One region of the Streptomyces taklimakanensis genome, then DNA from elsewhere that is predicted to be linked to it. Evidence: riboswitches for the same ligand, from Rfam matches in the RefSeq annotation. Region 1 holds a riboswitch; each other region holds the start of a gene.
What was found. A riboswitch is a leader RNA that binds a small molecule or an ion and turns the genes downstream of it on or off. The one in region 1 is predicted to bind cyclic di-AMP.
Positions count from the first base shown of each region.

Region 2: it holds a riboswitch for cyclic di-AMP, as region 1 does, so the genes downstream of both, F0L17_RS24505 (C40 family peptidase) here and F0L17_RS23450 (transglycosylase family protein) in region 1, are expected to answer to the same signal.
Region 3: it holds a riboswitch for cyclic di-AMP, as region 1 does, so the genes downstream of both, F0L17_RS09560 (LysM peptidoglycan-binding domain-containing protein) here and F0L17_RS23450 (transglycosylase family protein) in region 1, are expected to answer to the same signal.

Region 1 is NZ_WIXO01000001.1:5,325,319-5,327,510, reverse strand. It holds gene F0L17_RS23450 (transglycosylase family protein) at 22-969, opposite strand; cyclic di-AMP (ydaO/yuaA leader) riboswitch at 1,081-1,260, opposite strand; gene F0L17_RS23445 (spermidine synthase family protein) at 1,891-2,192, opposite strand, start outside.
Region 2 is NZ_WIXO01000001.1:5,563,155-5,565,346, reverse strand. It holds gene F0L17_RS24510 (NAD-dependent epimerase/dehydratase family protein) at 1-326, opposite strand, end outside; gene F0L17_RS24505 (C40 family peptidase) at 457-930, opposite strand; cyclic di-AMP (ydaO/yuaA leader) riboswitch at 935-1,091, opposite strand; gene F0L17_RS24500 (acyl-CoA dehydrogenase family protein) at 1,489-2,192, opposite strand, start outside.
Region 3 is NZ_WIXO01000001.1:2,202,823-2,205,014, forward strand. It holds gene F0L17_RS09560 (LysM peptidoglycan-binding domain-containing protein) at 215-919, opposite strand; cyclic di-AMP (ydaO/yuaA leader) riboswitch at 923-1,113, opposite strand; gene F0L17_RS09565 (transglycosylase family protein) at 1,352-2,192, opposite strand, start outside.

The sequences.
Region 1 (2,192 bases):
AGCGACGGCGAGGGGCCCGGATCAGTACGGACCGTTGACGTTGTCGATCGAGCCGTAGCGGTCGGCCGCGTAGTTGCAGGCCGCCACGATGTTGGCCACCGGGTCGTACTGGCTGTTGGCCGTGCCCGGGACGTGGTAGGCGTCGAAGGTCGGCTTGATGACCTGGAGCAGGCCGATGGAGGGGGTGCCGCGCTGGGCGTTGATGTCCCAGTTGTTGACCGCGTTCGGGTCACCGCCCGACTCGCGCATGATGTTGCGGTGGATCCCCTCGTAGCTGCCGGGGATGCCGTTGGCCCGCATGATGTCCAGGGCCTCGCGGATCCAGCCGTCCAGGGTGTCCGGGTAGTCCTGCTCGGACTGCTGCGCGGTCCGCTCGTCCTGTGTGGCGGTGCGGGCCCGGGTGCGCTCCGAGCGGTCGGCGCGGTCAGTGTCGGCCCGCCGGGCGTCCAGGGTGAGCTCCTGGCCGGGGAAGATCAGGTGCGGGTTGCCGCCCACGGTCTCCCGGTTGGCCTCGTAGACGGCCTCCCAGCCGCCCTCGACGCCGTGGTCGGTGGCGATCCGGTGCAGGGTGTCGCCGCTGACGACGGTGTGGGAGTCCGCGGCCGCGGACTTCCCGTCCCGGCCGTCCTTCCCGATCACGGTGGCGGACCCCGTCTGCGGGGCGGTGGCGTTGTCGGGCGTTCCGGTGTCCTGACCGAGGCCGGCCGCGGGCCCGCAGGTGGGCCAGGCTCCCGGACCCTGGAGGTCGAGCAGGTTCTCGGCGACGGCGATCTGCTCGTCCTTGCCGGCGAGGTCGGCGCGCGGAGCGTACTCGGTGCCGCCGGCGGCCTCCCAGCTGGACTGCGAGAACTGCAGTCCGCCGTGGTAGCCGTTTCCGGTGTTGATGGACCAGTTGCCGCCGCTCTCGCACTCGGCGACCTTCTCCCACACGGAGACGGAGGCCGCGTTGGCGCTTCCCGCGGCGACCATCGGGGCCGCGATTCCCGCGCCGCCGGCCGCGGCGACCAGGGAAATGCGGGAGAATTGACGGGAAATCAGGGTCTTGCTCGGACGACGGTGGCGACCACGAGACATGGGTGTGAGTCCTCTCCCACGCCTGCGGAGTTAGCTGTCGGATTCGGGCCGGAGCAGCCCGGCCTTTCCCCGGTGCGCCAGGGCACCCGGAGACAAGGCTTCACCCCAAGCCGGACCGCCAAAAAGACGTGCGGTCGCGGCACTTACTCGGTTTCCCCGCTCCTGCCGCGGTCGGCTGCGCTCTCTCCACCGGCCGGGCGGCAGGACTCGGCGTCCCGGTGGTGGAGCCTCCGCGATGCCGCGGAGGCGAGGACACATAAACACAGGCAATTCACAGAGACAAGGCGCCGAGCGACCGGATTCCCTCCCCTTGTCACCGAGACGCGGATTTCGACCACCGTACGCACAGGATCTTCACCGTTTCCCGACCCCTCGAAAGGACCGAGGGACGGTCAGATCTCCGTGCGGGGCGGGGAGTCCGAGACGCGGAGGATTTCGATCTCCCAGGGCGCGCGCACCGGGGCGGCACGGATGTGACTCCGGGCACACCATCGAGAAAGACCCGCCTTTACATCGCCCCATTCCAGGCTTAACAGCTTTACCGCCCAGGAAAGAGCAAGCGGACCGATTCCCCGAATTCCGGCGGGCCCGCGCCACACGACCGGGAGGCCCCGCGCCGCACACGAGGAGCCCTGCCCCCCGGGGTCCCGAGGCCCTCGGCCGACACGCCGCCCCGCGGATCGAGCACCCGGCCCGCCCGCTCCGGCGTGGGACCCTCGACCTCCTCCTCGACTCGGGCACGGAAGGGAACGCCGGGGAGCGGCACGGGAACGCCGCTCCCCGCCGATCGGCGCGCGGGGCCTTCCCCGAGGGTCCCTACGCTCCCGGCCCGGGCGCCTTCCTCGCCACATAGACGGTGTTGGTCGCCGCTTCCCGTCGAAAGGGACTGTCGAAGCCCACGACGTGGGCTTCCGCCGTGGCGAAGACCTCCGTGAGCACGGCGGTGAACGGCTCGTCCGGCGGGTCGTCGGACCACAGGGCGAAGACGCCGCCGGGGTGGAGGTGTTCGGCCAGCGAGCGCATCCCGGCCTCCTCGTAGAACGGTGCGTGACTCGGGTGCAGCACGTGGCGCGGCGAGTGGTCGACGTCCAGCAGGACCGCGTGGAACCGACGCCCCG
Region 2 (2,192 bases), 240 kb from region 1:
GCGGGCGGGAAGAGGTACACCGAGCGGCTGGAGACGTAGGCGTAGTGCCCGACATGCGGCTCCAGCAGCGCGGCGGCGGTGCGGACCGCGGAGGGCGCCCCGCTCCAGGTGTCGACCGCGGCGTCCCAGCCCCCGTCGGCCGCCGCCCGCTCCAACGCGGCCAGGCCGGCACGGCCCTCGGTGCGGTCGCCGTGCAGGGCGGTGACACCGCGGGGCGCGGGATGTCGCCCCCGGTGGAGGACCGTCACGTCCCAACCGCGCTCGATCGCCTCCTCGACGACCGCGCGTCCGACGAACTCCGTTCCACCCAGCACCAGAAGTCTCATGGGGACGAGCCTTCCCGCCGGCCGGTGGCGGGGGAAGGACTTCACGCCCTCGGCGGAATCGCCGGGAGCCGAACCGGAATCGTGCGAACCGGGTCGGGCCGGGCCCGGTGGGGCCCGACCCGACCCGGTGTCACCTCACGCGCCCGTACCGCACGTTCTTGGTCCAGATCCTCTCCTTGCGGACGGTCTTGCCCGGCTTCGGGGAGTGCCAGACCCGGCCGCCGCCGGCGTAGATGCCGACGTGGTAGACGCTGCCGCCGGAGTGGAAGAAGACCAGGTCGCCCTTCCTGCGGGTCGTGACGGAGATCCGCTTGGAGCGGTTGTACTGGGCCGCCGCGGTGCGCGGCAGTTTCTTGCCCGCCTTCTTGTAGGAGTACTGGATGAGTCCCGAGCAGTCGAACCGGCTGGGGCCCGCGGCCCCGTACTGGTAGGGCGACCCCTTTTTGGAGGCCGCGACCCTGAGCGCCTTGTTCGCGGGAGTGGCCGCTTCCGCGTCGGGCGTGGCCGACGGGATCAGTGTCGTACCCGCCAGGGTGACGGCGGTGACGGCGGTGGTGATGCCCGCTCGGGACAACCGTCCCGTTATGGGTGTGTGCGCAGACATGAGCGAACCCTTCGTCATGCGCCTGCGAAAGATGACCTGTCGGGTTCGGGCCGGCGAAGTTGCCCGGCCACCTGATGTGGCTTCACCCCAAGGACCGCGTCGTGCGACGCGATCCGCCGTGCTCGGGTCTCCCGCTCCTGCCGTGTCGTCGTCTCGGTCCGGACTCGCCCGGGCGGCGGCAGGATTCGGCGTCCGCCCGGGCGGCCCCGCCCTTCGACGGGGTCTTGCGGTCTTCTACGGATAGTGCGTCACCATCGGCCCGAATCGGGCGATCACGGATCCTTTGTGAACATGCTCACTCGGGTCTCCGGACGGTGGGGACCGCCCCCTCGGGAGGGTCCCCGTGCCTGGAAGACCGCGCTGACCAGCGACGGTTGAGGGTCGTTCAGCATTCCACGACCTGGGGGGAGGCATCGCCGCGCGCCACGGACGCCGCCGCGATCACCCCGAATGGCCGCCGCCGTGTCGGGTGATCGCGGCGGGTCGCGCAACGGTGCGGCGGCGCGTCCGGGAGGTCCCGGCGAGGGGCCTGCCGAACGGGCCCGCGGGGCCCGGGGATCAGCGGATGTGCACACCCGAGATCGTGCGGGCGATGACCAACCGCTGGATCTCGCTGGTGCCCTCGAAGATCGAGTAGATCGCGGCGTCCCGGTGCATGCGCTCCACCGGGTACTCCCGGGTGAAACCGTTGCCGCCGAGGATCTGCATCGCCTGGGCCGTGACGGTCTTGGCCGTCTCCCCGGCGAAGAGCTTGGACATCGATCCCTCGGCGGCCTCGAAGGGCCGGCCCGCGGCCGCCATCCAGGAGGCCCGCCACACCAGCATCCGGGCGGCGTCGATGCGGGTGCGCATGTCGGCGAGCTGGAAGGCGATGCCCTGGTTGTCGATGATCGGGCGGCCGAACTGCACCCGGGTCCCGGCGTACTCCAGGGCGACCTCGTACGCGGCGCGCGCGATGCCGACGGCCTGGGCGCCCACGGCCGGACGGGACGCCTCGAAGGTGGCCATCGCGGCGTTCCCCACGCTCCCCCTGCCTCCGGCGGAGGGCGCCCCCGCGCCGCCCTTCCCGGCTCGTTCGCGGGCGCGGGCCAGACGCTCGTCCAGCTTCTCCTTGCCGCCCAGCAGGCAGTGACCGGGGATCCGGACGTCGTCCAGGACGACCTCGGCGGTGTGGGAGGCGCGGATGCCGTGCTTCTTGAACTTCTGTCCCTGGAAGAGGCCGGGGGTGTTCGGCGGGACGACGAAGGAGGCGTGTCCCCTGG
Region 3 (2,192 bases), 3.1 Mb from region 1:
CTATCCGGCCCGTGCGCACCACCCTGTCGACAGCCCGTGCCATACGGCGGAACGGCAGGTTAAACCGCAGCTCAGAGGGGCTGGGATGAGTTTGTTTCCAAATTGAATAAACCCGGTGCGGCGCGCCCTTCCCACAGGGGGAACACACACCGCACCGGGCCGGCTCCGGCCGGTGACCGTCCGGTGGGGGCGAACGTCGAACCGACCGGAGGACTCAGACCCGGAGCTGCTGCCCGGGGAAGATCAGGTTGGGGTCGTCGCCGACGACGTCCTTGTTGGCCTCGTACAGCTCCTGCCAGGTGGTGCCGTGGTCGGCGGCGATCGCCCGGAGCGTGTCGCCGGACTTCACGGTGTACGCGTCCTCGACCTCCCGGTCCTCCATGCCGCCTGCGGTGCTCTCGGCGCTCTCGGCGCTCTCGGTGGTCCCGGTGCCGGACCACGAGCGCTCCCGCTCCTGGGACTGCCCGGAGTGCGAGTACGTCCGGGACTCCGCGCCCCCGGCACTCCCCCGCCCCCCGGCGCCGCCGTCGGGGTCCACGTTCGCCGCCGGCCCCCCGGCCGTGAGGCCGCCCGCGTCGGCACAGGCCCAGGCGCGCGGCCCCTGCATGGCCAACAGGCGCTCGGCGACCGCGATCTGCTGCTCCTTGGTGGCCAGGTCCGCGCGCGGCGCGTACCGGGTGCCGCCGGCGGCCTCCCAACTGGACTGCGCGAACTGCAGTCCGCCGTAGTAACCGTTGCCGGTGTTGATGGACCAGTTGCCGCCGGACTCGCACTGGGCCACCTGCTCCCAGGTGTCCACGGAGGCGGCCGAAGCGCCCGGCGCGCCCGCCACCGGGGCGGCGATGGCGGCGCCCGTCAGGGCCGCGGCCCTGACGGCGCGGGCGGTACGACTGTCGTGACCCTTGCCAGAGAACAGCATCGACGTCCCTCTCACCGACGCCTACGAGGTGAGCTGTCGGGTTCGGGCCGTGAGCAGCCCGGCCGCGCGGGACGCGGTGTCCCCGCGCGGCTTCACCCCAAGCCGCCGTGCTCCGTACGCACGGCCCGTCCGTGTGCACGGCCCCGGCGGCGCCTACCTGGTTCCCCCGCTCCTGCCATCGGCGCTGACGCGACGACTACCCCACCGGCCGCCGGCAGGATTCGGCGCTGCGGTCGGTGGCACTCGCGGTCGCGAGCGAGACGACGGTAAGCACACCGGGACATACACCTCAAAGCATGTCGATTCCCGGGCATTCACCCTTATCGCCCCTCGTGGAGGTGAATCCCCGCAGGTCAGGGAAGCGCCGTTAGGCCTGACGGGAAGGACACGCCGTGGTAACCCGGGAGGGTCATCCGGGAGCGGCCTTTCGGATCAACCGAGGCCGAGCTCCTGGCCCGGCAGGATCAGGTCCGGGTCCTCGCCCACGACCTCCCTGTTGTTCTCGTACAGCTCGATCCAGCCGCCCCGGACCTCGTGCTCCTCGGCGATCAACGCCAACGAGTCGCCGGGACGCACCAGGTGGGTCGTCGGCGCCGGCGCGCCGGACCCGCCCGGCTCCAGGCCACCGGCGAACTCGGCGCGCGCGGAACGGTCGATGCGGTCGTCCTCGTCGACCGGGCGCTCGTCCCCCGTGGCCCGACGGTCGTCCTCCCGTCCCTCCACCGCCTTCTGCCGCTCCAGCTCCAGCTCGCGCGGGTCCCGCTCGCCGCGGTGCCGGCCGGTGCCCTCCCGGGCGTCGGCGTCGACGTCCGCCTCGGCACCGGCTTCGGTGTCGGTGTCGGTGTCGGTGCCCGTCCCGGCACCGGTGTCCGTCCCGGCGTCGGAGTCCGCATCGGCACCGGCTTCTGTGTCGGCGTCGGTGTCGGTCCGCGGCGCACGGTCGGTCCCGTCGGCGCCGGCGCCCTTCTCCGACTCCGCGCCACCGGTCCCCTCGGCGGCGCCGGTCCCGGAGGTGTCGCCGCGCCCCGGAGCCTCCCCGGGGCCGTCCGCCCCGCCCTCTCCGCCGCCGCCGGGAGCGTCCCCCTCCTCGCCCTCGACGGGCAGCAGGAGATCGGGATCGATGGCGGGCGCCTCGCCGGTGGTGTCGTGGCGCAGCCCGGCGTTGATCCCGCAGGAGGGCCAGGCGTACGGCCCCTGGTCGGCGAGGATCTTCTCGGCGACCGCGATCTGCTGACTGCGGCTGGCGAGGTCGGGGCGCTCCGCGTAGGCGGTG